Linked DNA regions of Flavivirga eckloniae. The protein of the gene in region 1 interacts with the protein of each later gene in a pairwise test. Links are inferred from orthologs where the notes say so. Each region holds a gene or a part of one and is shown on either strand. Other genes may lie near its edges. The genes, in order: secA and C1H87_RS13095.

What was found.
Region 2: the proteins of secA (region 1) and C1H87_RS13095 interact in binary tests that used the Escherichia coli proteins (3 or more experiments, as listed by UniProt). The link is inferred for Flavivirga eckloniae from one-to-one orthologs.

The regions. Positions count from the first base shown.
Region 1 is NZ_CP025791.1:1,321,555-1,337,080, forward strand. The notes cover bases 6,195-10,086. They hold secA (preprotein translocase subunit SecA), read left to right. Parts: upstream 6,195-6,532; coding sequence 6,533-9,886; downstream 9,887-10,086. Other genes in these bases: C1H87_RS05455 (DUF2795 domain-containing protein), read left to right, coding at 6,195-6,353. In the rest of the region: C1H87_RS05430 (GumC family protein), read right to left, coding at 1-1,448; C1H87_RS05435 (polysaccharide biosynthesis/export family protein), read right to left, coding at 1,452-2,246; C1H87_RS05440 (ABC-F family ATP-binding cassette domain-containing protein), read left to right, coding at 2,350-4,209; C1H87_RS05445 (O-methyltransferase), read left to right, coding at 4,376-5,146; C1H87_RS05450 (cob(I)yrinic acid a,c-diamide adenosyltransferase), read left to right, coding at 5,411-5,986; more of C1H87_RS05455, read left to right, coding at 6,132-6,194; C1H87_RS05465 (ammonium transporter), read left to right, coding at 10,146-11,399; C1H87_RS05470 (P-II family nitrogen regulator), read left to right, coding at 11,433-11,774; C1H87_RS05475 (DinB family protein), read left to right, coding at 11,986-12,522; C1H87_RS05480 (YybH family protein), read left to right, coding at 12,551-12,994; C1H87_RS05485 (glycoside hydrolase family 88 protein), read right to left, coding at 13,007-14,182; C1H87_RS05490 (alpha-L-fucosidase), read right to left, coding at 14,250-15,526. UniProt on the Escherichia coli protein: Required for protein export, interacts with the SecYEG preprotein conducting channel.
Region 2 is NZ_CP025791.1:3,152,688-3,167,321, reverse strand. Bases 3,690-6,689 are described here. They hold C1H87_RS13095 (acyl-CoA thioesterase), read left to right. Parts: upstream 3,690-4,967; coding sequence 4,968-5,411; downstream 5,412-6,689. Other genes in these bases: C1H87_RS13085 (methyltransferase), read left to right, coding at 6,564-6,689; C1H87_RS13090 (beta-ketoacyl synthase N-terminal-like domain-containing protein), read left to right, coding at 5,404-6,561; C1H87_RS13100 (ABC transporter permease), read left to right, coding at 3,710-4,978; C1H87_RS13105 (ABC transporter ATP-binding protein), read left to right, coding at 3,690-3,717. Outside these bases: C1H87_RS13130 (beta-ketoacyl-ACP synthase III), read left to right, coding at 1-678; C1H87_RS13125 (hypothetical protein), read left to right, coding at 680-1,111; C1H87_RS13120 (ABC transporter permease), read left to right, coding at 1,171-1,566; C1H87_RS13115 (hypothetical protein), read left to right, coding at 1,571-1,978; C1H87_RS13110 (BtrH N-terminal domain-containing protein), read left to right, coding at 1,968-2,963; more of C1H87_RS13105, read left to right, coding at 2,974-3,689; more of C1H87_RS13085, read left to right, coding at 6,690-7,625; C1H87_RS13080 (3-oxoacyl-ACP synthase), read left to right, coding at 7,633-8,250; C1H87_RS13075 (phosphopantetheine-binding protein), read left to right, coding at 8,252-8,509; C1H87_RS13070 (beta-ketoacyl-[acyl-carrier-protein] synthase family protein), read left to right, coding at 8,712-9,914; C1H87_RS13065 (beta-ketoacyl synthase N-terminal-like domain-containing protein), read left to right, coding at 9,911-10,975; C1H87_RS13060 (polysaccharide deacetylase family protein), read left to right, coding at 11,011-11,736; C1H87_RS13055 (LolA family protein), read left to right, coding at 11,729-12,346; C1H87_RS13050 (hypothetical protein), read left to right, coding at 12,327-12,932; C1H87_RS13045 (outer membrane beta-barrel protein), read left to right, coding at 12,934-13,515; C1H87_RS13040 (porin family protein), read left to right, coding at 13,581-14,177; and 2 more genes.

The DNA.
Region 1 (15,526 bases):
TCCATGAAGAAATTATACGATTCCTGACTTAAGTTTAACTTCCGTTGTATTTTTAGGAATTCCTGCTGATCTTCAGGTAAACCACTTAAACGGTTTTCTAGATTTGCTTTATTAGTTTGAATAGTTCGCAATTGAATACGAATGGTATTTTTTGTTGAAGCTATGGTTTCTAAAAGCACACTTTTTTCTGCATTTATACTACCATCTAATTCCCTTAGCGACGACGACCCTTCCTGTACTAACTGCTCTAACTCTCGACGTTTTATAGCCAGATCCGTAATTTTGGCAACACTATTAACGATATTCCCCTCTTCTACTCCTACCGAAGTTGGTGCTGCAATATTTGTATAATCCTTCTTTGTTTTTAAATAGTTTTCTAAAATATCTAAATACTGTAACTTGGTCTGGTTCTCTTCTTTTTTTAAATCTAATTCGCTAATTTTTTCAGAGACCAATGTCATCTCATCATTTACATCAAACACCTTATTTTTCTTTCTAAAAGAATTCATTGTATAGTTTGCTGCTTTTAAGGTATCGCTTACAATACTAAGGCTGCTATCAATAAACTTTATGGTATTTGTAGCATATAAATTTTTACGTTCTAAATCTGCTTTTCTCAATATTTGAGTGTTCGCATTTAAATAATCGGCAATTTTTTGTTTGTTGGTTCCTGTTAAGGATAAAACTAATATGGAAGATGACGTTTTGGAATAAGGCTTAACCGAAACAGCTCTTTTATAACGATTTACGACACTATTAAAATTTAAAAATCGGATAAAATATTCCGAATCTGCAATAATCTTACTACCTGGCCTGGCATGCAAAGTAAATGCTCCAAAAGGAAGTTCTACGAGCTGACCAATATTATATACTTCTTTAAAACTTCTTTTAGAAAGCGCCACACGTTCAAACGACTTGTCATGATATTTTTGCCCGAGTATGCTTTCGGTTTCAAAATCAACGCTAAGCTCATATTGAAAATCATTAATAAAACGAATACTAATAGGTTTGTTTATTACCTGCGGTTTAGTCTTATTTATATCAAGATAAAAAGGAGCTTTTTTATAAATATCAACTTTTCTGTACTTTCCTTGTTTTAAATACTGCAAGTAAAATTGTAGCGAGTCAACTGCTTTTTCATTATGATTTCTGGTTCCTATGCCAATCATAATCTTTCCTACTTTACCAGAAACACCTCCCCAATTGAAAGAAATACTAGTATTTGCTGCAAAAAACGGATTTTGATCATTCTCTACAGACATTAGCGTACTTAACTTATAAACATTTTGTTTTCTAATATTAATCCAATAGGCGACAAAAAAGGACACACCTATACATAAAACAAATAGTTTCCAAAACTTTAATATTTTGAATAAAAGACCCTTGATGTCGAAATTAACACCTTTAGATTCTAAATGATTTATATCTTCTAATTCATTGTAAGACATAGGCTATATTCTGTTCAATAATAAAACGGTGGTAGTTATCAAGGATACAACAGTTGCCAATGCTCCAATATTTTGTAGGGCATTGGTTCCTGTTCCCCAAGATTTCTGTTTTATAGGCTTTACATAAATCATATCATTCGGCTGAATGTAATAATATGGCGAATTCATAACAGCAACATCAGTTAAATCTAAATGAAATATCTTTTGCCCTTGAGGAAATTGCCTAATAATCAAAACATCTTTTTTATCACCTGTATCCAAAATATCACCCGAATTAGCCAAGGCTTCAAAAACATTAACACGTTCCTTAAACAAAATGCTAGTGCCTTTATTCCCTACTTCTCCAGTGGCTGTATATTGCAACCCTGTAAGCTTTACAGTTACAAAAATGTCATTAGCCGCCTTGTACTCGGTTTCTAACAATTTTTTCTCAACAATCTGTTTAATTTCGTCTGTAGTAAATCCTAATACATTTATATTTCCTAATTTTGGAAGGCGAATATTTCCATGCAAATCAACCGTAAAACCATCAAAATAGGCACGTTCCTGACTATCCGCATTTAAATTTCCCTCTCCTATTGGGTTAAAAATTGAAACCGTTTCTTGCTTGGCCGCTTTAATACGAATATTTAGAATATCATTTATTTGTACACGATAAGGTTTTTGCTTTTCAACAATAACCTGGGTAGAATCTGTTGCTTTACTTTTATTTTGAAAATAAACAGTATCTTTATATGGAACACAGGATACTAACACTGCACCTATAACCATTATAGTGACAAAAAAGCATTTCTTCATAAAGGTGATTTGATTTATCACAAATATAAGTTTTCGTCCTGAACAACAAAACTTATGATCTATTTTTTAGTTTTTTATCCGTTATTTGCAAGAAAAATATCTCTTGAATTATTTAACAGTTGAAAACATATCAAAATCCTACGGAGAGCTAACACTTTTTGAAGACATTTCCTTTAGCGTACATAAAGATCAGAAAATTGCTTTTGTTGCAAAAAACGGAACTGGCAAAACCTCCATCTTAAATATTATTTCGGGTGATGATGAATCCGATTCTGGCTCTGTAGTCTATAGAAAAGGTATTGCCGTATCGTTTCTATCTCAAGACCCTAAATTTGATGATAAGCTAACTATTGAAGAAACCATTTTTGCGAGCGACAACCCTATTTTAAAGGTTATTGCCAATTACGAAAAAGCACTCTTAAACCCAGATGACACTGATGCATACCAAACTGCTTTCGAACAGATGGAACAACATCAGGCATGGGATTTTGAAACACTATACAAACAAATCCTTTTTAAACTAAAACTGGATAATTTAAGCCAAAAAGTAAGCACACTTTCTGGTGGACAAAAAAAACGACTATCGCTTGCCAATGCCTTAATAAATAAACCCGATTTGTTAATACTAGACGAGCCTACAAACCATTTGGATCTGGAAATGATTGAGTGGCTGGAAGCTTTTTTTGCCAAGGAAAACATTACACTGTTTATGGTAACACACGATCGCTATTTTTTAGAACGTGTTTGCAACGAAATTATAGAATTAGACGAAGGCAAGCTATACAGTTATAAAGGTAATTATTCCTATTACCTAGAAAAACGAGAAGCAAGAATAGAACGTGAATCTGTTGAATTAGGCAAAGCAAAACAACTGTTTAAAAAAGAATTGTCCTGGATGCGCCGACAGCCAAAAGCCAGAACAACCAAATCGAAATCTCGAATCGACGATTTTAAAGATATAAAGCATCGTGCCCACCAACGTAGAAACGATCATGAAGTTCAACTTGAATTAAACATGGAACGTCTCGGCAGTAAAATTTTAGAATTTCATAAAGTATCAAAAGCATTTAAAGACAAGACCATACTTGACAAGTTCGAATACACGTTCCAAAAAGGAGAACGTGCCGGTATAATAGGTAAAAATGGTACAGGAAAAACGACCTTTCTAAATATATTAACCCAAACAGCACAGCCAGATTCCGGTAAAGTAGTAAAGGGAGATACGGTAAAGTTCGGATACTACACCCAAAATGGAATTACTATAAAACCCGAACAAAAAGTTATAGACGTTATTAGAGAGTTCGGAGACTATATTCCACTAAAAAAGGGCAGACAAATTAGCGCACAGCAACTTTTAGAACGTTTTTTATTCAGTAGAAAAAAGCAATACGATTTTGTTGAAAAATTAAGCGGAGGTGAACGCAAACGCCTGTATTTATGTACTGTTTTAATTCAGAATCCAAACTTCTTGATTCTTGATGAGCCTACTAACGATTTAGATATCGTAACACTTAATGTACTCGAAAGTTTTCTTCTGGATTTTCCCGGTTGTGTTATTGTCGTATCTCACGACCGTTATTTTATGGATAAGGTTGTAGACCACCTTTTTGTATTTAAAGGCGAAGGCGTTATAGAGGATTTCCCAGGAAATTATACAGACTATAGAGTTTACGAAGATAGTCAGCCTGTCGTTTCAAATGTACAGGAAGATAAAAAGGATAAAAATGCCTGGAAGAAAAACGAGTCCAAACTATCATATAACGAAGAAAAAGAGCTTAAAAACATTGAAAGTAAATTAAAATCGTTGGCATTCGATAAGAAAGAACTAGAACATAAATTCAATAATCCAGATCTTACACAAGATGACATAAATAAGTTATCTGATGAATTACAAAAAATTATAGATACTATTGAAGCTAAAGAAGAACGTTGGTTTGAGTTGTCTGCTAAACTTGAAGATTGATTTAGTTATTTCACAGATAATCAAAGAGTTAACACTGAGACACACTAAGGTTTAGTTTATCCTCGCTAAAACGCCAAGACATGAAACGTCACTGAATACCGAACACTGAACACTGAATACTGAATACTGAATACTGCAAACCAAACACTGAACACTGAACACTAAAATGTATCAAATCATTCAATACATAAAATTTTTAGTAAGGTCTACCAATCAACACGGTGTGCACTCTCCCTTTGTGTATAATTTGGTTACCAAATGCTTTTATGATAAAACGAATTACGATGCATACAAACAGGTTTCAAACTATAAGAAAGCGCTTTTAAATAATAAGACCTGTATTAAAGTAACCGATTTAGGAGCAGGTTCGCAAGTGATGAAGCAAAAAGAACGCCGTATTTCATCAATGGCTAAAAATGCAGGATCAACTATAAAAAGAGCAAAATTCATTTATCGATTGGTAAACTATTTTAAACCTGATACTGTTTTAGAATTAGGCACATCGCTAGGAATTGCAACACACGCCATGAGTTTAGCAAACCAAGCAACTAAAATTACTACCATTGAGGGTTGCCCTAATATTTCGGAATTTTCAAAAGCAAATTTCAAAAAACATCACCTGAATAATATCGATCTAAAAACTGGTAATTTTAAAAACGTTTTAAATCAATCAACTACCAATAATTACGATCTTATATTTTTTGATGGCAACCATCAAAAAGAAGCTACGTTAGCATATTTCGAAACACTTTTACAAACAACTCATAACGATTCGGTGTTTATTTTTGATGACATCTATTGGTCTAAAGACATGACCGAAGCCTGGGAAACGATAAAACAACACCCTAAGGTTACCGTAACCATCGATACTTTTTTCTGGGGATTTGCATTTTTCAGGAAAGAACAAGCTAAAGAGCACTTTACAATTAGAATATGATTAGGAGTGCTCAGTTTGCAGTGCGCAGTTGACAACATAAGAACTATTGAAATACTAACTCCTTTTTATCTTTATGCCTTTCCTAGAAAAACGATAACAGTTACAATCTCAATATTCAATTTCAACATCTATGATGCGCGTAGGTGCATACTAATAAAAAAACACCTCATACACACTCCATTCGCTTACAACTCAAAAAACATTTTTAAAATTCATTATAAAAAAACTTTTAACTTTTGACTTTTAACTTTTAACTTGCGTAGCATGAAAATCTATACCAAAACAGGAGATAAAGGTACCACAGCGTTGTTTGGGGGCACACGCGTACCAAAACATCATATTCGTATTGAAAGTTACGGAACTGTTGACGAATTGAACTCGCATTTAGGTTTAATTCGCGATCAGGACATCCACCAACAATACAAAGACTTATTAATCCATATACAAGACCGGCTTTTTACAGTAGGAGCTATTTTAGCAACCGATCCGGAAAAAGCTATTTTAAAAAGCGGTAAAGAACGTTTAAATATTCCCAAAATTTCTACCGAGAATATTGAACGCCTAGAAAAAGAAATGGATGCTATGAATACCGAACTTCCGCCAATGACACATTTCGTTCTTCCTGGCGGACATCAAACTGTGTCATTCTGTCACATAGCACGCTGCGTATGTCGCAGAGCAGAGCGTTTAGCCACCTCACTTAATGATATTGAGCCTGTTGAGCCTAACACGTTAATGTATTTAAACCGTCTTTCTGACTATCTTTTTGTATTGGCACGAAAGTTGTCATTCGATTTACAAGCAAATGAAATTAAGTGGATTCCAGAAAAAGAATCTTGAAATAGTAACAAAGCAACGATAATTTCAAATGTTTAAAATTGCAATAAAAGATACGTTCTTAAAATTAACGATTAAATAATTCATTTTTTTCTTGCCTGTTTAAACTAAAAAATTATTTTTGCAAAAAAATAAACACAAATAGAAAATGTATTGGACATTAGAATTAGCATCTTATTTAAGTGATGCACCTTGGCCAGCAACAAAAGACGAGTTAATAGATTACGCTATTAGAACGGGAGCGCCGTTAGAAGTTGTTGAAAATTTACAGTCAATCGAAGATGAAGGAGATTCATATGATTCAATTGAAGAAATTTGGTCAGATTATCCTACCGATGAGGATTATCTCTGGAACGAAGATGAATATTAGTAAAAAGCATAAAGAATAGTTAAAAAGTCTCGATCTGAGACTTTTTTTTTGTCTTAATCTTTACATAACATCGTAACAAAATGTATCTTTGAGACGCTTTATAAAAGCCATATAAGTTAAACATAACAAAAGTTACTACTCATAGAATTATTTCTGAGTAAAAATTAAAATATATAAACATGAGTTTTTTAAATTCTGTACTTAAAGTATTTGTTGGAGACAAATCCAAACAAGACGTAAAGGCCATCTACCCTATTGTAGATAAAGTTAAAACCTTTGAAGCTGCCCTTGAATCTCTATCGCATGACGAATTACGTGGTAAAACCGTTGAATTTAAAGATAAAATTGCAGAAGCCAATAAAAGCATAGACGATAAAATAGCAGCTCTTGTAGAAGAAGCAGAGAATACCGAGGATATAGACAGACGAGAGGATATTTATCAAGATATTGATAAACTAAAAGATGATGCTTACGATGCTACCGAGGTTGTTTTAAATGATATACTACCTGAGGCTTTCGCTGTAATTAAAGAAACAGCAAAACGTTTTGTAAACAATACAAATATTACAGTAACAGCAAATACTTTCGATAGAGAATTATCTGGAACAAAAGAATATGTCGTTTTAGATAACGACAAAGCGCTTTGGGCAAATTCATGGGATGCCGCCGGAAAAGCAGTTGTCTGGGATATGGTTCATTACGATGTACAGCTTATTGGTGGTATAGCCATGCACCAAGGTAAAATTGCAGAAATGCAAACAGGTGAAGGAAAAACTCTGGTAGCGACCCTTCCCGTATACCTAAATGCACTCGCTGGAAAAGGAGTTCACTTAGTTACAGTAAACGATTACTTAGCAAAACGTGATAGCGCATGGATGGCTCCTATTTTCGAATTCCATGGTTTAAGCGTTGATTGTATCGACTACCACCAACCAAATTCCGATGCTCGTAAAAAAGCTTATAATGCAGATATCACTTACGGAACAAATAACGAATTTGGATTCGATTATCTACGTGATAATATGGCAAATTCGCCCGACGATTTAGTACAACGTCCACATAATTACGCTATTGTAGATGAGGTCGATTCGGTTTTAGTAGACGATGCCCGTACACCATTAATCATTTCCGGACCAATTCCACAAGGAGAACGTCATGAATTTACAGAATTAAAACCTAAAGTAGATGATATCGTAAGCATCCAGCGTAAATATTTAACAGGGGTGTTAGCAGAAGCCAAGAAGTTAATTAAAGCTGGCGACACAAAAGAAGGTGGTTTTCAATTACTTCGCGTATACCGTGGTATTCCTAAAAACAAAGCACTTATTAAGTTTTTAAGTGAAGAAGGTGTAAAAATGCTGCTTCAAAAAACGGAAAACTTCTACATGCAAGACAACAACCGTGAAATGCCAAAGGTTGATGCCGAATTGTACTATGTTATTGAAGAAAAGAACAATCAAATAGAATTAACCGATAAGGGAATTGAATATCTCTCAGGAAAAGACAACCCAGACTTTTTCATCTTACCAGAAATAGGATTGGAAATTGCGAAAATTGAAAACCAAAAACTTTCCCCAGAAGAAGAAGCAAATTTAAAAGAAGAGTTATTTAAAGACTTTGGAGTAAAATCGGAACGTATACATACACTTAATCAGCTTTTAAAAGCTTATGCTTTATTCGAAAAAGACACGCAGTATGTGGTTATGGACAATAAAGTAATGATTGTTGATGAGCAAACAGGTCGTATTATGGATGGTCGTCGTTATAGCGACGGATTACACCAAGCGATTGAAGCTAAGGAAAATGTAAAAATTGAAGATGCCACCCAAACTTTCGCTACAGTAACACTTCAAAATTACTTTAGAATGTACCGTAAACTATCTGGTATGACGGGTACAGCAGTAACAGAAGCCGGTGAGTTCTGGGAAATCTACAAATTGGATGTTGTAGAAATTCCAACTAACAGGCCAATTGCAAGAGACGATAGAGAAGATTTAGTTTATAAAACAAAACGTGAAAAATATAATGCTGTAATTGATGAAGTGACGCAAATGGCGCAAGCTGGTCGCCCGGTTTTAATCGGTACCACATCGGTTGAAATTAGTGAGCTACTAGGAAAAATGCTTAGCATTAGAAAAATATCGCACAACGTATTAAACGCAAAACAACATAAAAAAGAGGCCGACATTGTAGCAGAAGCAGGTAATGCAGGTCAGGTAACCATTGCAACCAATATGGCAGGTCGTGGTACCGACATTAAATTAAGCGACGAAGTAAAAGCTGCAGGTGGTTTGGCCATTGTAGGTACCGAACGTCATGATTCTCGTCGTGTAGACAGACAGTTACGTGGTCGTGCTGGTCGTCAGGGAGATCCAGGTAGCTCGCAATTCTACGTATCTCTAGAAGATAATTTAATGCGTTTATTTGGTAGTGAGCGTATTGCGAAAATGATGGACCGTATGGGGTTAAAAGAAGGTGAAGTAATTCAACACTCCATGATTTCAAAATCTATTGAGCGTGCTCAGAAAAAAGTTGAAGAAAACAACTTTGGAGTTCGTAAGCGTTTATTAGAATATGACGATGTAATGAATGCGCAACGTGAGGTTGTTTATAAACGTCGTCATCATGCTTTATTTGGAGAACGTCTTCGTGTAGATTTAGCCAATATGATTTACGATACCTCCGAAGGTGTTGCAGAAAGCAATAAAGGCGCTAACGATTATAAAAATTTCGAATTTGAATTGATTCGTTATTTTTCACTAGGCTCACCAATTACCGAAGAAGAATTCGGAAAACTATCTGTACAAGAAATAGCATCTAAAGTGTATAAGGCTGCTTTCGATCATTACAGAGAAAAAATGACTCGTAATGCCGAAATCGCATTCCCTGTAATTAAGAATGTATATGAAACACAAGGCGATAAATTTAAACGTATCGTTGTACCATTTACAGATGGAGTTAAAAGTTTAAATGTTGTTACCGATCTTGAAAAAGCATACGAAACAAACGGAAAACAATTAATTACCGATTTTGAAAAGAACATCACACTCGCTATTATTGACGATGCATGGAAAACGCATTTACGTAAAATGGACGAGTTAAAACAATCGGTACAATTAGCTGTGCATGAGCAAAAAGATCCATTACTTATATACAAATTCGAGGCTTTCGAACTGTTTAAAGGTATGATCGATCAGGTTAACAAAGATGTTATTTCGTTCCTATTCAAAGGAGAATTACCACAAGAAACACAAAATACCATTCAAGAAGCACGTGCTCGTAAGCGAGAAAAATTGAAAACTCAAAAAGACGAAATTCCTAATCTGGATGAACGTTCTGCTCAAAACAGGGCTGCTGGTAACACACAACGTCAGCAAGAAGTTATAGAAACCGTTGTTCGAGACAAACCAAAAATTGGTCGTAACGATCGTGTTACCATTAAACATGTTATGAATGGTGAAAACAAAACACTTAAATACAAACAAGCCGAGCCATTAATCGCCAAAGGTGAATGGGTATTGGTTGACGAATAACCTTTACCTAATTTTAAAATTAGCATCATAAATCCGTCGTTTTTAATGACGGATTTTTTTATGCAATAATTTCAATAAAAACCAATTTATACAATAAAAAATATGACGTTTTAATCAAATGATTGAATGCCTTTCAAAAAGCAATTTGTTTTATCATATTCCAAATTAATTAACACCTTAATTTACTATCTTCCATTTTTTTGTTGAAAAAAAAGCGAAATAAATATTAAATATTTTAAAGTTAAATAACAAGTAACCAATGGAAGAAGTAACAACAATTGCTCTTGAGCAAACAGAAATTATTAATGCAATTGATACAGTTTGGGTGGCTATCTGCGCTGCTATAATCTTTTTGATGGAAGGAGGCTTTGCACTGTTAGAAGCAGGTTTTGTAAGAGCGAAAAACACCATGAGTATTATTGCCAAAGTAATTATAGACATCACCTTTGGAGGTATCGCCTTTTATTTAGTTGGTTTTGGTATTGCTTATGGTAACTCAAACGGATGGTTTGCTTTCGATACAGGTATAACAAATAATGATTTAGGGTTAAGCCTTACAGTATCAAATAAATTGTTTTGGTTTATACAATTAGGGTTTGCTATTGCTGCCATATCTATTGTTTCTGGAGCAGTTGCAGAACGTATGAAAGTTTGGAGTTACGCTTTATTTGTATTTATCTTTTGTGCTATTATGTATCCTTTAGTAGCCAATTGGGTATGGAACCCAGATGGCTGGTTAGCAGTAAGAGGATTTAATGATTTTGCCGGATCATCTGCTGTGCACGCTATGGGTGGTTTTGCAGCTTTAGCCGCAGCTATAGTATTGGGGCCTCGTATTGGTAAATATCAAAAAAACGGTGAGCTTAATCCTATTCCAGGACACAATTTACCATTAGCAGCCGTAGGAGGTTTTATTTTATGGTTCGGATGGTTTGGGTTTAATCCAGGATCTACATTATCTGCTGTCGGAAATTGGGAATTAATAGGCACTGTAGTAACGAATACATTCTTAGCATCAGCTGCTGGTGGTATTTCTACCATGGTTTACACCTATTTTAAATACGGACAAATAGATATAACTATGACAATTAATGGTGTATTGGCAGGACTTGTTGCCATTACTGCCGGATGTAATGTTGTAGATTCCAGCTCTGCTGTTATTATCGGTTTAATTGCTGGTGTTTTGGTTGACGTTGCTGTTATATTCTTTGATAAAATTAAAATTGACGATCCTGTGGGGGCTATTGCTGTACATGGTATTAATGGATTATTCGGTACCATAGCCGTAGGATTATTTGCCTCTGAAAAAGGACTTTTCTTTGGTGGTGGAAGCGATTTACTTATTACACAAGCATTAGGCGTATTAGTTATTGGTTCGTTTTCTTTTTTAATTACTTTTATAATAATGACAATTATGAAGAAAACCATCGGTGTTCGAGTATCTCGTAGAGAAGAAACTGCTGGTATAGATGCCGTATCATTTGGTGTAGAAGCTTACACTACATTCGAATAATCAAACATAAATAAAAACATTAAACATATTCTTATGAAAAAAATAGAAGCCATAATAAGACCCTCAAAATTAAAAGCTGTACAAAAAGGGTTAAAAGAAGCAGATATTCCTTGTCTTACAGTAATTCCTGTAAAAGGATCTGGGCTACAAAAAAGTTACTCAGAACGCTATAGAGGTACAGAACAGTCTATGATTTTGCAAACCCGTATTATGATTATGTGTATAGTAAGTAACTCTAATTTAGAAAAATGTATTGATACTATATTAGACAACGCTTCAGAAGGTCAAGTTGGTGATGGTAAAATCTTTATTTACGATGTAGAAGATGCTATAAGAATAAGAACCAGAACCAGAGGCAAAGAAGCGATTATATAAATACAATTTTAGATCAATCTCATAAAAACCTGACATAAAAATGTCAGTTTTTTTTTATAAATTAATTTGATTTAGCAAAAAAACTAATTAACTTAGTTAAATAACAAGTCATTACAATCAATTACTAACCCCGACTTATTTCTTCCGATAATTTATAGAAGAAAAACTGCATTTGCAGGGTATTGTTACTAATTGAAAATGTTACATTAAAATGGAACAGACAAAATGGCTTGATCGAAAATTTAGATTCCCATTCGAACAAAATATATTTCCATCCATATTAGAAAGGCTCGAAGGTACCTCCATCAGGCTCAATTATAAAGTAAGCCAAATAGCAAAAGAACATTTAACCCTAAAGTTTGAGGGAAAATGGTCTATTCAAGAAAACATTGGTCACCTAATCGATCTTGAACCACTCTGGCTTGGTAGGCTTGAAGATATTTTGAATGATGCAGAGATTATGAGAAGGACTGCAGATTTGGAAAATCATAAAACTGATTTAGCAAGTTATAACGAAAAGAAAATTAAAAAACTTTTAACAGACTTTTTAAGCCTTAGGCAAAAGACCCTATATAGTCTCATTAAACTTAATGAAACTGAAATATACAAACATGCACTGCATCCGAGATTAAGAATTCCTATGCGGGTAATGGATTTATTTCTTTTTGTAGCAGAACACGACGATCATCACATGGCAAGAATTAGTCAATTAAACAAACTGATAATAGCTAAGCCTAAACTATACTAAAGTATATTCTAAAAAAACACATTAAATCATGAAAAAATATTCAAACTATATTATAATTATATACCTACTATTTTTTGCATGCAAAGACTTTAATGATAAAAAAATGGACGCATGGAAATCGGAAGTTTTTCAAGCAGAAAAGGCCTTTAACGACATGGCTCAAAAAGAGGGACTCGCCAAGGCTTTCGAATTCTATGCTGCCAATGATGGTGTTATAAAACGAAATAGAAAAGTTATTGAAGGGAAAAGAGCTATTAAAAAATGGTACGAAAACGACTTTAGACCAAATGAATCCCTAATCTGGTCTCCAACTTTTGTTGATGTAAGTAAATCTGGGGACATGGCTTACACTTACGGAGATTTCATATTAACCTATCCAGATTCGTTAGGAAACAGAAAAGAAAGCACTGGGGTTTTCCATACGGTTTGGAAAAGACAAGAAGACGGTAGCTGGAAATTTGTATGGGATTAGTATGTATCTTATTTACTCTAAACTCTTCAATCGAAGTAAAGCTTCAACATAGTAATAATCTGCATAATTTAAAGGCACATCCACTTCTGCATTATGCGGAATACTCCCTACACTATGCATCAATGCAAAATTGTTATTTTCTCCAAATTTAGCACTGTAGGCCTCAGACCCTAAAGCCTTAATAGATTTATTAATAAAAGACATATAAGATTCTCCTGTATAACAACCTAATTCAATTAAAGCAGATGTAGCAATGGCAGCTGCCGAAACATCCCTTTTTTCATTAGGAATGTCTGGCGCGTTATAATCCCAATAAGGAATACCATCTTCTGGCATAGAATTTATTATGTAATTTGCTATTTTTTGTGCCTGCTCTAAATATTTTTCATCCTTAGTATACCTGTAACAGACTGTATAACCATATAAACCCCATGCCTGTCCACGTGCCCAAGAGCTATCATCTGAAAAACCTTGAGCCGTATTTCTATTTCTTACCTCGCCTGTTTCTGGGTCGTAATCGATAACATGGTAAGAACTGTAATTATCTCTAAAATGATACTTCATGGTTGTATCGGCATGAATAATGGCTATGTCTTTATATTTCGTATCGCCCGTTAACTCTGTTAATTCAAACAAGAGTTCTAAATTCATCATATTATCAATAATTACAGGAAACCTCCAACGGTGATTCGGTCCTACATCCCAACTTTGAATACAACCTACCTTTTCATTAAACCGTGTAATTAAAGAATTACCAGAAGCAATCAAAACCTCTTTAAATGTTTTATTTTTCGTTAATCGATAACCATTTCCAAAAGAACAGTTAAAAATAAATCCAAGATCATGGTTGCTGGTAATCGTTTTATGGCTTTCTATTAATTTTTGAAATTGCTCTGCTCCATTTTTCCACTTTTCATCTTTTGTAACTTCATACAAATACCAACAAGTCCCAGGAAAAAAGCCTTCAGTCCAATCAAACTTTAAAGGTGCCCAATAAATACTTCCGTCTTTGTTGGTTGTTCTAGGAATTCTATTTTCTTCTACTGCTTTGTCTAATAATAAAGATAACTGTTTTTCTACAGCTTCTAATTGTATATCAATAGCCGATTTTTTTTCTGTGTTAGCTTCTTTGTTCTTACAAGAGAGCAATAGAAATGGTATGATTAAAACTAATTTTATAATTTTCATGAAGGTTTTATTTAACTAGAAGCGATTACAAACTAAAGTCCTTATTAAACAAGCTAACATAATTCATTTACTCCAATTCCATTTTAAATATAGTTGCAATTTCATTCATATCCGTATCAGGAATGGTCAATAATAACTCATTCTCTGTTTGTTCGAATTTAACAGGCGTATTAGTTCCTAAAACGGTAATATTTTTAATAGGGCTTGGTGTTGGATAACGGTGTAAACCAAAACTTTTCAGATCTAACACTCTTCCTTTTTCAGGAGCTCCCAAGAAAAACATATAAAGCGCTTTTTTGTCTTTAGACATTGTAAAACGTACATCATCAGCTGAATACTGTACTGTTGCCGATTGTCCTCCAAAATGACCAGCTCCTGCTTTAGAAGTTCCAAAACCGTACTTAATAAATGGACGTGTATTGTAAACAGCCTCGCCATATTTAGACATCCAACCTCCTATTTCTAAAAGAACATCTCGTTGTTCTTTAGGAATTATTCCTTCTTTTGTAGGGGAAACATTTAGTAAAACAGTACCATTTTTACTCCAAACATCAATCATATTACGCAATACCAGTGCTGCATCTTTATACTTTAAATTATCTGTATAAGACCATGATCCTCGACTTATAGTAACGTCGGTCATCCAAGGAGATTCAGATAAATCTCTTTTCCCTCCTTGCTCAATATCTAGCATAGCCATATTATGAGGTAAATCATATTGCTTTATAACGATCGCTACATCCTGATTTTTCTTTTTTGCTTCATTTAAATAATACGCTGCGAATTCTTTTCTATACTGCTCCGGAATAGCATTTAACCAAGAGTCAAACCATATTATATCTGGTGAGTATTGATCTATAACTTCTTTTAATTGTGCATACCAATATGTATTAAACGCTTTTGCAGACATATTACCATACAATTTTGAAATCACGGTATCTGTAGATGATGTTGCAAAATCGGGGTGATAAGCAAAATGACTATCGTATGCCCTCCACTTTTCTGGATTATCTGCATTTCTTTGCAAATTACGTGCGTGATGAAAAGTTGTTATTAATTTCATCCCATTGGCTTTTATCTCTTTAGCAAGTAAACCGGTAATGTCCTTTTTAGGTCCTTTAGCCACTGTATTCCATGGATTCACTTTACTATCCCACATAGCAAAACCATCGTGATGTTGTGCAACAGGCCCAGAAAACTTAGCTCCAGATGCTTTAAATAATTTCGCCCAATCTTTCGCATCAAATTTCTCGGCTTTAAACATAGGAACGAAATCATGATAATTGAAATCTTTACCATATTTTTCTCTATGCCATTTTGCTACATCTGGTCCATGATGATGTC
Region 2 (14,634 bases), 1.8 Mb from region 1 along the record:
TCTTCTACACGAATACAGGCAAATATGTTTAATGAAGAGGCTGTGTCGCTTTCATCTTTAGAAGAGCAGCCTATAGTAGCATTTAAAAAAGAGTTTTTACGTTGGATGCTGTCAGATGGAGCAGGCGCCATGTTGTTAGAAAACAAAAAAAATGAAACAGGCATCTCTTTAAAAATAGATTGGATGGAAGCCTATTCGTATGCGCATGAATTGGAAACCTGTATGTATTCTGGCGGAGAAAAACTTGACGATGGGTCTATTAAGCCTTGGACAGAATACAACTCTAAACAATGGTTAGAAGAATCTATCTTTTCTGTTAAACAAGATGTTAAAATTTTAGAAAAGCATATTATCGATAAAGGTGTCGAAAGCTTAGAGCTAGTCTTAAAAAAACATGATAAAGACTCTGCGGATATCGACTATTTTCTACCTCATTTATCCTCTAACTTTTTTGCTGAAAAATTAAAAAATAAAATTAAAGAAAGAGGATTGCAAATTCCCGAAAGTAGTTGGTTTACTAATTTAGATAGAGTAGGCAATGTTGGATCTGCTTCTATCTACCTAATGCTTGAAGAACTCATGTATTCTGGAAGGTTGAAAAAAGGAGACAAAATAATGTTATCAGTGCCAGAAAGCGGAAGATTCTCTTATGCTTATGCACATCTAACTGTTCATTAAAATGGCTTTACTAGAAAAACCAATTACAAATATAGAACACTTAATTCCACAAAAAGCTCCTTTTGTAATGGTAGATAGTTTGTTAGGTTTTTCCGATACAAATGTAATATCCTCATTAAGAGTTTTAGAAACCAATATTTTTTTTGAAAATAAAGTACTATCGGAATCCGGATTAGTAGAAAATATGGCACAGACAGTGGCACTCCATACGGGGTATGATTATTTTTTAAAAGGATCTCCGGCACCAACAGGCTATATAGGTTCTATTAAAAAAATAGAAATCTCTATGTTGCCTCAATTAAATGAAACCATAAAAACAGAAGCTCATATTTTACATGAATTTATGGGAGTAACTTTGGTTGAAATAACTGTACTTAGTTCCAAAAATGAAACAATTGCTTCTGGTATAATGAAAACTGTTATTGCAAGTTAATGATTGATCTTGATAAAATAGATGTCTCTAATTTTTTACCGCATCGTCCTCCATTTTTGATGATAGACAAGGTTCTAACTCTTGATGATGAACATGTTTCTACATCATTTAAAATTAAAAAAGACTGTCTTTTAGTTGAAGATGATTATTTTAACGAAGTAGGATTAATAGAGAATGCAGCACAAACTTGCTCATCAATAGTTGGCAAAAGTTTTTTTAATGATGATGATATTGAAGGAGAAGGTGCTAATCTAATTGGTTTTATTAGTGCCGTGAAAAAAGTAACGTTGTTTTCCTGTCCTAAGGTTGATAGTACCATAATCTCCAGTGCAAAACTAACATCAAGATATGACACCGATAGCTACAGCATATGTTCTTTAGAATGCAATATTCACGAAGGAACATCCAAATTATTATCTTGTGAGATGAATTTGGTTATCAAAGATTTGAAATAGTTTTATGAAAAAGAGTGATGTCCCCCAAGATAAAAGTAGTTTAGAAGCAGGCAAACACAAAGAGCTTTGTTATGCTGTTGATGATAAAGGGGAATACACTACAGCTAAAAGTAGCGGTTGGCAGCCTAAAACAATTGCCTTAGACAACGCCATACAAGAAATTAATGAGCGTATTGCAAAAGCAAAAGCCAGAGTACTAAATAAAGAAACTAGCCCTATTGAATATTATATGGAACTCCATAAAATGGATATTGGTATTCTAGCAAGTTATGTAGGCCTGTTTAAATGGCAGGTAAAAAGACACTTTAAATTGAAAAAATTCAATAAATTATCTGAAAAAACACTAGCAAAATATGCCGATGTGTTCGAAGTTTCTATTAATCAATTAAAGGATATTGATTATGGAAATTAATTTTACACATCACCAAACCGCGCACTGCGAAAATGGCGTTGTTTCAAATTTAATGAAGTATAATGGCTTTGATGTAAGTGAACCCATGGTGTTTGGCATAGGTTCTGGTTTAATGTTCTGTTATATTCCTTTTCTAAAAGTAAATCATGCCCCGGCAATATCATATAGAACAATGCCCGGTCAAATTTTTAAAAGATTTGCAAAACGTACTGGGATAAAAATTAAAAAGGAAAAATTTAAAACCCCACAACAAGCTGAAGCGAGACTAATTGAAAATTTAGAAAAAAACAATCCCGTAGGACTTCAAGTTGGCGTTTATAATTTAGTATACTTTCCAGACGAATATCGTTTTCATTTTAATGCACATAATTTAATTGTGTATGGTAAACAAAATGACAGCTATTTGATTAGCGACCCTGTTATGGAAACGGTTACAACGTTAACCAGTAAAGAATTAGATAAAGTTCGCTTTGCTAAAGGTGCTTTTGCTCCAAAAGGCCACATGTACTATCCTATAGGTTTTCCAGAAAAACTAAATATTGAAAGCGCCATTATTAAAGGAATAAAAAACACGTGTAGAGATATGCTGGCTCCAGTACCTGTTATTGGTGTTAAAGGCATTAAGTATACAGCAAAACTAATACGCAAATGGCCTAAGAAAAAAGGTGTTAAAGTTGCTAATCATTATTTAGGGCAAATTGTTAGAATGCAAGAAGAGATTGGAACCGGTGGTGGTGGATTTAGATATATTTATGCAGCCTTTTTACAAGAATCCAGTAAAATATTAAATAACAATAAATTGGCAGAATTATCCAAAGAAATGACGGTTATAGGTGATTTATGGAGAGATTTTGCTTTAGATGCATCTCGTATTTATAAAAGCAGAAGTGCGAAAGATGATGCTTATAATCATGTGGCATCACAATTAGAAGTCATTGCAGATAAGGAAGAAGCCTTCTTTAAAAAATTAAAAAAGGCCATATAAGGAATTATACATGATTGAAATTAAGCAACTATCTAAAAAATATAAAGGAGCAGATACATTTTCTGTATCTAATTTAGATTTGTGCATTTCAGAAAAAGATATTTTTGGACTGTTAGGCCCAAACGGAGCAGGAAAAACAACGTTAATTTCGCTGTTATGCTCATTAATTAAACCAACTTCCGGTTCATTTGTTATAGATGGGCTTACCTATAAAAAAAATAAGAACCAATTAAAACAGTTAATAGGTATAGTCCCTCAAGAATATGCTTTGTATCCAACTTTAACCGCTTTTGAAAACCTAGCGTATTTTGGAAGCATGTACGGATTAAAAGGCAACGATTTAAAATTAAAAATAAAAGACGCATTAAAAACTCTAGGACTTTCACAATTTTCAAATAAAAAAATAAACACGTTTTCTGGAGGGATGAAACGTCGAATCAATTTAATAGCTAGTATTCTGCACGACCCAAAAGTCCTGTTTTTAGACGAACCTACTGTTGGAGTCGATGTGCAATCTAAAAATGTTATTATAAATTATTTAAAAGCTCTTAACGAAAAAGGAACTACAATAATCTATACATCACATCACTTAAACGAAGCAGAAGCCTTTTGTACTAAAGTTGCTATAATAGACCACGGAAAAATAATAACACAAGGAGACCCAAAAAACTTAATTAAAGAGCAAAAAAATGCTAAAAATCTTGAAGATGTATTTTTAGCTTTAACCGGACACGCTTTAAGAGATCATGCATAAATTACTGGCATCTGCATATAAAGAGTTTAGATTGCTCACCAGAGATATTGGTGGAATAGCCATATTATTTATCATGCCTTTAGTGTTAATAGTAACTATTACCATAATTCAAGACAGTACATTTAAAACTGTAAGTGAAACCAAAATCCCTATACTTTTAGTGGATAACGATAAGGGATCTGTGTCACAAACCATTGTTAAAGGTCTGGAAGGCTCGAATGTTTTTGAGGTTATTAAAATTGCTATTGAAGAAGATGCCAAGAATCTGGTTTTTAAAGGCAAAAATCAATTGGCTATTGTAATTCCTGAAGATTTATCTTCAGATCTTGAAAAAAAAATCAACCAAAATGTTGAAGGCATTTTGAATAAATTTGGTTTAGAAGATGAAGGTGAAGATAAACCAAAAGAAATTTTCAAGGCAAAAGAAGTCAAGTTATATTTTGATCCGGCAACGCAGTTCTCTTTTAAAAGCTCAGTAAAAAATGAAGTAGATAAAATGATTTCTAAAATTGAAACGCAATCCATCTACAATGCATTTCAAGAGCAATTAACAGATGATCCTTCGGAAATCATTTTTGAAACAGAGAGTTTTATAAGTTTTAAAGAAATATTGCCAAAAAAGGATGATGAAAATATCATCCCAAACTCGGTTCAGCATAATGTTCCAGCTTGGACACTTTTTGCTATATTTTTTATTATTGTACCCTTATCCATTAATATTGTAAAAGAAAAAAGTCAAGGTACTTTTGTACGCCTAAGAACAAATCCAGTATCATATTTAACCGTTCTTGGAGGAAAAACAGCGATCTATTTAATCGTTTGTTTGATTCAGTTTGTATTAATGTTACTTATTGGAATTTATTTATTTCCAGCTATAGGGTTACCAAAATTAAATGTTTCAGACAAATTACCCCTTTTATTTTTAGTGGCCATATTTGCAGGTTTAGCTGCCATAGGACTGGGCTTACTTTTAGGCACGATAGCCAAAACCCAAGAACAATCTGCTCCATTTGGAGCAACCTTTGTAGTTATTTTAGCAGCTTTGGGAGGTGTTTGGGTTCCCGTATTTATTATGCCCGAATTTATGCAAACCTTATCTAATATTTCGCCAATGAATTGGGGGTTAAATGCTTTTTACGATGTTTTTTTGAGAAATTCTAGCTTAATGGATATCATTCCGGAAATAACATTACTATTTTTGTTTTTTATCGTCACAACCGCAATCGCCATAGTTTACAATGAAAAGAAAAATGCAGTCTAAAAATAATAAAGAAATTAGCTTTATTAGCCAGGTAAGAGTTCGGTTTGTAGAAACTGACCCACTAGGAATTGTTTGGCATGGCAATTATATACAATACTTTGAAGATGGTAGAGAGGCTTTTGGCAGACATCATGGCATATCATATTTAAATCAAAAAGACTTTGGCTATGCTACGCCAATTGTAAAATCAAGTAGCGAACACAAATTACCTTTGCGTTATGGGGATGTTGCTACAATAAAAACAATATATGTAGACAGTCGTGCTGCGAAAATGATTTTTAGATATGAAATTTTTAATCAAGAAAATCAGCTCGTTTGTACGGGAGAAACCGTTCAGGTTTTTGTAGACCATACGGGGCAAGGAGAATTATCTTTAACAATTCCAGATTTTTTCATGGAATGGAAACAAAAAGTAGGCCTTTTAGATGACTGATGTTTACTTATCACATAATAATATAGTCTCTTCTCTCGGATTTGATAGTGAAACTGTTATAAATAATATTCATAATCAAGTATCCGGTTTACAACTAATTGACGACAAAAACCTATTACCTCAACCTTTTTGGTCATCAATAATAAACACAAAAGCATTAAGTGAACGTTTTAAACCCTTAGAAGGCAAAGGCGATTTCACGCGCTTAGAACAGATGATGATAACATCGTTAAACCATGTTATTCAAGCGTCTAAAATTCCTTTAACAAAAAATGTTGGTTTAATTATTTCAACTACAAAAGGTAATATTGATGTTTTAGAAAAAAACAACGAATTTCCTGAAGAACGTGCTTATTTAAGTGTTTTAGGTAAAAAAATAAAGGACTTCTTTAAATTTGAAAACGAGGCTGTTGTTATTTCTAACGCCTGTGTTTCAGGAATTTTAGCCGTTGCAGTTGCAAAACGTTATATCCAACAAGGCGTTTATGACCATGTATTTATTGTGAGCGGAGATCTTGTTACAGAGTTTATTTTATCGGGATTCAACTCTTTTCAGGCACTAAGCGATGCGCCTTGCAAACCCTATTGTAAAAATCGCTCTGGGATTAATATTGGCGAAGTTGCTGCAAGTATTTTGGTTACCAATAATAAAACAAATCTGGTAAAAGAAGCCGTTGCTGTTTTAGGAGAAGGTTCTTGTAATGATGCCAATCATATTTCCGGACCCTCCCGAACCGGAGAAGGCTTGTTTAGAAGTGTAACATCGGCGCTCAAAGAAGCGAATATATCGTCTGAAAGTATCGATTATATTTCTGCCCATGGAACAGCGACACCCTATAATGATGAAATGGAAGCTATTGCGTTCAACAGATTAGGCCTGCAAAATGTCCCTACAAATAGTTTAAAAGGTTATTTCGGGCATACTCTGGGAGCTTCCGGTTTATTAGAAACTATTGTTGGAATGCATTCACTTTATAATAACACCTTATATGTTTCTTTAGGTTTTGAGACATTAGGTGTTACACAACCAATAAATATCATAACTCAAATCACCCCAAAAAAAATGAACTTTTTTCTTAAAACAGCGTCAGGTTTTGGTGGTAGTAATACAGCAGTAATATTTGAAAAAGTAAAAAAAGATAAAAAATAATTATGGAAAATACTACGTTAAGAGCTATTGACGCTATTCAAGAAGCACAAAAAATTGCTTTTGCTCCTTTTGTGTTTCAAGCTACAGTTTCACTAAGAAAGTTAGGTGTTCTTAGCTTGATTTTTAATAAAAGGAAAAAAGGAGGCATTGCAATAGATGCCATCTCAAATGAATTATCTGTTAGTGCATATGGGATAGGTGTTTTATTAGAAATAGCCGAAAGTTCTGGCATTGTTAGTAAAGACGATTCAGGTAATTATCAATTAACCACTACGGGTTATTTTTTAAATTATCATGAGACTGTAAACGTTAATATAAACTTTACAAACGATGTATGTTATAAAGGGTTATTCCATTTAAATGAGTCTATAAAAACCGGAAAGCCAGAAGGTTTAAAAGAGCTTGGCAGTTGGAACACGGTTTATGAAGGCTTATCTCAATTAACGCCAGAAATTCAAAAATCTTGGTTTGAATTTGATCATCACTATTCTGATGCGATTTTTAATGATGCTTTAAAATTAGCCTTTAGAAATAACCCAAAAACCATATTCGATATTGGTGCCAATACAGGGAAATTTGCAATAAGCTGTTGTCAACATAATCAAGATGTATCCGTAAAAATAATTGATTTACCTGGGCAAATAAATATAGCTCTCGGCAATATTAAAAAAGAAGGCTTTGATAAAAGGGTTTCCAGTTATGAAATAGATTGGTTAAAAGACAACCCTCAAATTCCAAATGGAGCAGATACGATATGGATGTGCCAATTCTTAGATTGTTTCTCTGAAGAAGAAATTCTTAAGGTATTAACGACTTGTGTTAAGTCCATGGACGATAATACCGAATTAATGATTATGGAGACGTTTACAGATAGACAGAAATTCGATAATGCCAAATTTATCTTAGAAGCAACCTCCCTTTATTTCACCGTATTGGCAAATGGGAACAGTAAAATGTATTCGGCTGAAGTATTTCTTAAGTTAATTGATAAAGCTGGACTTAAGCTTGAAGAAGATATTAGTGTTGGAGAATATCATACCTTATTGGTTTGTAAAAAAAAGTAACTGACTAATGAATTCCAATTACCATATAAGCTCTTTTTGCAAAATCAAAAACAATGAGGTATCCTTAAATGGTTCTGTTATTTATAATAATGAAAACAATAACTTTTCGGCGTTTATAAAAGCTGCATATAAATCTCTTGAAACAAATTATGCAAAGTTTTTTAAAATGGATGCTTTAAGCAAATTAGCATTTTTAGCTGCCGATGTATTACTAAAAAACGAACATTTAAACCCAGAAGAAGAAAATAATATCGCCATTGTATTCTCTAACAAAGCATCAAGTATAGATACCGATAGAAAGCATCAACAGTCCATTCAAAATAAAGAAGATTACTATCCAAGCCCTGCTGTTTTTGTATACACATTGCCAAATATTTGTATTGGAGAAATTAGTATTAAATACAAGTTATTTTCTGAAAATAGTTTTTTTATCTTTGACGCGTTTAATGCACAACATTTATTGGACAACACCAATAGCTTATTATCAACAGATAAAACAAAAAAAGTGCTTTGCGGTTGGGTTGAGTTAGATGGAGATGATTATGAAGCATTTTTATATTTGGTAACGAATAAAGGATCAATAATACATAATAAACAAAATATAGTAAAATTATATAATACATAACATGGAGACTTTAAAACAAGAGCTAAAAAAGAATATTGTAGAGCAATTAAACCTTGAAGATATAACAGTAGAAGATATTAATGACAATGATATATTATTTGGAGATGGTTTAGGGCTAGACTCCATTGATGCATTGGAATTAATTGTTATGTTAGATAAGAACTACGGAATTAAGTTAACCGACCCAAAACAAGGTCGCGCTATTTTTGAGTCTATTGAGGTCATGGCTAAATATATTTTTGAGAATAGAACAAAATAAATCGTTCATCATTATTGCGTGTATCAGAATCTTTCAACTAGATTTTATTAAAAATTTCGCAAAAACATAACCACAAATTCACAAACGGTTGTACTAAAATAGCCATCGATTGGTGTTGAATCTCTAAATAATATCAGTTTCAAAATTAAATTGGTATAAGTTTAATAAATTAAGATTCCTAATTTCACAGGAATAATAAAATATGAGTAAAGGCATAGCTATTACAGGTATGGGAATTATTTCTGCTATTGGAAACAATGTAGACGAGAATTACAGGTCGCTTGTAGAAGGCAAAACTGGAATTACAAGAATTTCAAAAATACAAACCATCCATAAGGAAAACATTATGGTTGGCGAAATTGCTTTTACGAATAAAGAATTAGAACAACAACTTGGTTTATCACCAAACAACAACTATTCTCGTACGGCACTACTGGGTGTAATAGCAGCAAAGCAAGCTATTGAAAACGCAGGCATTTCCAATATAAACGCTTATAAAACAGGATTAATATCTGCAACAAGTGTTGGGGGAATGGATAAGACCGAAGCTAATTATTACGATTATTTAGAAGATAAATCAACTCAAAAATATATAGAAGGGCATCATGCAGGAGATTCTACTCAAAAAATTGCAGAACAATTAGGCATAGAACAAAGTTTAGTAACAACTATAAGTACAGCGTGTTCTTCGGCTGCAAATTCTATTATGCTTGGAGCCAGACTAATAAAATCTGGACAATTAGATAGAGTTATTGTTGGAGGGTCTGACTGCTTATCAAAATTCACCATTAATGGTTTTAAAACTTTAATGATTTTGTCGGATACTTATAATACTCCATTTGACGAAAACAGAAAAGGATTAAACCTAGGAGAAGCTGCTGCCTTTTTAGTCTTAGAATCCGATAAAGTAGTCCAAGCCGAAAACAAAACGGTTTTAGCTTATGTAAAAGGCTATGGCAATGCCAATGATGCGTATCATCAAACTGCATCATCCGAAAACGGGGATGGCGCAACACTAGCCATGGAAAAAGCATTAAAGGTTGCTAAATTAGCTTCAAAAGACATCGATTATATTAATGCACATGGTACTGCAACTGGAAATAATGATTTATCCGAAGGGCGGGCCATTTTAAGAATATTTGGTAACGATGTTCCTGCTTTTAGTTCAACAAAAGCATATACAGGACATACGTTAGCTGCTGCTGGAGCTATTGAAGCTGTGTATTCCGTCTTGGCACTTCAGAATAATGTAATCTATCCCAATTTGAATTTTAAAACCAAGATGAAAGAATTTAATATGATTCCGCAATTAGAACTTAAAGAAAAAGAATTGCATACGGTATTATCAAATTCATTAGGGTTTGGAGGTAATTGTTCAACCGTTATTTTTTCAAAAAAACAATGAAACCCGTTTATATAAATAGTGTTGGCTCTATTTCATCTCAAAAAACATATGATAATTCATGGTTTTTAGATGATATTATTTCTTATGAAGATAATATCATTTTGGCCGTAGATCCAAACTATAAAGACTATATTCCTCCAGCAAGTGCTCGTAGAATGGCAAAAGGCGTTAAAATGGGAGTAGTAGCCTCTAAAATAGCTCTAAATGAGGCTAATTTACAAACTGTAGATGCCATCATTACAGGAACGGGAATGGGATGTCTAAACGACTCCAAGAAGTTTTTAAGCGCTATTATAGATAATGGTGAACAGTTTTTAACACCAACATCTTTTATACAATCCACACACAATACCGTTGGAGGCCAAATAGCTCTTGGTCTGCAATGTAAAGGCTATAATTTTACTTATGTACAAGCGAGCATTTCTTTTGAGTCTGCAGTATTGGATGGAAAATTAATGCTGGAAAACGATGAGGCCAGTACTATTTTAGTTGGAGGTGTTGATGAAATTGAAGAATATACATGCACGTTGCATAAACTTATCAATCATATAAAAGAAGAAAAAACAAGTTCTACAGATTTGTTGCAATCTAAAACAGAAGGAGCTGTTTTTGGGGAAGGTGCGAATTTCTTTGTGCTGTCTAATCTTAAGCAAGATTCTAGTTATGCTCAAATTGTAGCAATAAGTACATACAACACACTGGGAAATTCAAATGTTACTGATGTTGCTAAAGCATTCTTAAAAGAGAATAATATTGATATTGAAACTATTGATATTCTGGTTTTAGGAAACAATGGAGATGTTACTTACGACAGTTTTTATGATGAATTAAGTTCTGGGACTTTTAATAACACGCAACAAGTTTATTATAAACATTTGTGTGGTGAATTTAATACAGCATCATCATTTGGTGTATGGTTGGCCTCAAAAATATTGAAAACCCAAAAGCTTCCGGAAACGGTAAAACTTAACGATATTCCAACCTCAAATTATAAAACTATTTTACTTTACAATCAATATAGAGGAGAAAGCCATAGTTTCACCTTATTACGTAGATGCTAAATTTCAAGTCGGTAAATATCATAACAATCATAGTCTTGCTTGTTTTAATATTTACAGGTAATTTTTTTAAATGGTATGTATTTGCATTAGTAATTGTTTGGTTTTTAGTCACCATTGCTGGTTCTTTTTTTATAAAATGGAATTATCATCTTAAATCACTTCATTGTAATAAAACCATTAAAGGAAATAAAATAGCTATTACTTTTGATGACGGCCCGCACCCAGAATTCACACCTAAAGTTTTAGAGCTTTTAAAAAAATACGATGCTAAAGCGACCTTTTTTTGTATTGGCAAGCATATTGAAACCTATCCAAATATATTCAGCGAGATTATAAAGCAGGGACATACTGTTGGCAATCACACCTATACCCATGCTAACAATTTTGGTTTTTTTAAAACTAAAAATGTTATTAGAGAATTACAAAAAACGAATGACATTGTAAAAAATATCATGGGTTTAACCATGCAATTATACAGACCGGCTTTTGGCGTTACCAACCCAAGAATAAAAAGAGCCATAAAAGAAACCCAATTGCAGTCTATAGGCTGGAATGTGCGCTCTTTAGACACCACTTCAAGAACCCCCGATAAGATATTTAAGCGCGTTACAAAAAACCTTTCAAAAGGCGATATTATTTTGCTTCACGATACAAGTTTAAAAACAATTACTGTATTGGAACGGTTATTGTTATTTTTACAAAAACAAAATATAGAATCTGTTACCATAGATTCTCTATTTAACATAAAAGCATATGCGTAATATTATTTATATATTATTTTTTATGGGCGCCGTACTGCATGCACAAACCAAAATGAGTACAGCCGAATCAGCCACTTTAAAAGCTAAGGTAAAAACACAGGCAACTACAATAAAGACCCTATTAAGCGACTTTACCCAATATAAACATTTGGACTTTTTATCTAACGATATTAAGTCTTCGGGTAAGCTGTCATTTAAATCTCCCGACTTGGTAAAATGGGAATATACAACACCTTTTAAATATGCTGTTCTATTTAAAAACGAAACACTTTTTATTAATGATGAAGGTAAAAAAAGCAATATAGATATTGGTTCAAACAAAATGTTTAAACAACTAAATACCCTAATTATAAATAGTGTAAAAGGGGATTTGTTTGATGAAAACGAATTTGATATTACATATTTTAAAGATGGTGCCAATAGTAAAGTTTACTTTAGTCCAAAAGACAAAAAGTTTTCGAAATACATAAAAGCTTTTCAGATACTATTTAATGAGATGGGAGATGTTGTAGAATTGAAAATGATAGAACCATCAGAAGATTATACGAAAATTGTTTTTAGTAATCGAGCAGTAAACACAAACTTATCCGATGCGATATTTAATCAGTAGTTTCTGTTTGCTTTTTATAGCATGTGGTTCGTATTCTAAAAAGCGTAATTTTCAAATACAGACAACATCAAATAAAACAATTCATAATCCATACTTTTCAAATGAAAAAAAAGATTATGTTTATAAAGCAAATATTACAGTTCGCGATAATAATTTTGGCGGTATTCTTATAGTGAAAAAACTAGGAGAAGCCCACCATCGCATAGTATTTACAACAGAAATGGGGAATAAAATTTTCGATTTCTCTTTTTTGAATGATACTTTTAAAGTTAATTTCATTATTGAAACTATTGATAAGGCTATTTTAATCAACATTTTAAAAAAGGACTTTAAAGCGCTTGTTCAAGAGAAAATACCGGTTATTAAATCGTATTCATCGCAAGACACTTTAGTTTATGAAACTGCTTTAGGGAACAAAAAGCATTTTTATTTTAAAACAAAACAGTTAGATAAAATTGCACGTGTTAAAAACGGGAAAGAAAAAGTCACTTTTTTATTTTTAGAAATTAATGATAATATTGCAAATCAAATTAAAATTTCGCACTCAAATATTAAACTGAAAATTAATTTAAAATCAATTAATTAAGATGAAAAAACCTATTTTAACATTGGCATTGATAGTACTAAGTACTGTTGCCTTTTCTCAAATAAAAATTAAACCAGGCGTTAGGGCTGGTGCTAATTTTTCGAATTTAACCAACTCTAATTTAGATGATAAAACCGACCTTTATATTGGAGCGTTTGCCGAAATTAAATTTGTAAGCTTTTATGCATTACAACCAGAACTAAATTATTCAAGACAAGGAGGTAAGTCCAGGATTTCCGGATTAAATGATTTAGAGATCCAGTATTTAAGTGCTGCTATAGCAAACAAATTTTATCCTATTAAAGCAATTGGTTTACATGCCATTGTTGGGCCTGCCATAAACATTAAAGTAGGCGATAATTATAATAATTTTAATGACGATTTAGAAGGGTTTGATTTTTTATTTTTTGGTGGTTTGGGTTATGATTTCCCTTTTGGTTTAGGTATTGAAACTAGATATAATATAGGAATAGTTGATATTTTTGGAAATAATGTTAACGACAATGGCGGAAATAGTAATATTGATGATTTATTCTTAAACAAAATTTTTCAAATAGGCGCCACTTATAAGTTCGATTTTTAATGAGTAAATTACTAGTCATTTAAAAATATTAAGTTTACCGACCTTGAATCAATAAATAAAAAACCATGAAAAATATTTTAGTCATTTTAGTCGCATTTGGAATTTTTACAAGTTCCTATTCGCAAACAAAAAAATCATTCGGAATACGTGGTGGTATTAACCTGTCTAAACTTTCTAATGCCAACTTAGACCAAAAAACAAGTGGGTATTTTAGTGTTTTTGGGCATTTTAGATTTTCAGATTTATATGCGTTACAACCAGAAATAGGATATTCCAATCAGGGTGGACGCGCTAGAAATACTTCCAATATTGACGACATTGAAATACACTATATTTCAATCTCAGCAATCAATAAATTCTTTGTTAAAGATTCCGGGTTTCATTTTTTAATCGGCCCTGGATTTGATTTTGACGTGGATGATACTGTCATTGGGATTTCAAATAGAGAAGAAGGAAACGATATTACCTTTATAGATATTAATATTAATCTTGGTATTGGCTTAGAGTTTAAAAACGGATTAGGTTTTGAAGCCCGTTACAAGCAAGGGTTGATAGATGTTTTTTCAGGCACTTGGCACGATTTTGAATCGGACCTTTATCAAGATGAGATCCAATTTAATAGCGTATTTCAATTGGGCCTATTTTATAAATTCAATTTTTAAACAAATATGTTATTAGAAGGCTTATATAAAGTAAATAATTTAGAGGTTGTTGATAATTCCATAACAGCGAATATTTTTATTAATAAAGATCATATTATTTTTAAAGGACATTTTCCTGATAATCCGGTGATGCCAGGTGTTTGTATGATGCAAATTATTAAAGAAATTACCGAAAATGTTGTCAAAAAAAAGTTATTTACGCAATCTGCAAATAATATTAAATTCATGGCTATAATTAACCCTTTTAACACGCCAGAATTGGAATTAAAGCTAGATATTTCTGAAACCGACGAAGGTTATAAAGTAAAAAACACTTCTAAATTTGAAGATACCATAGCGTTAAAATCTACTACAAATTTTATAGTGAAATAATTTATATATGAAATTTTTAATAGTACTCATATCAGCAATAAGTATAAATACGCTATCAATAGATTTGAGTACCGTTAGAAATGCC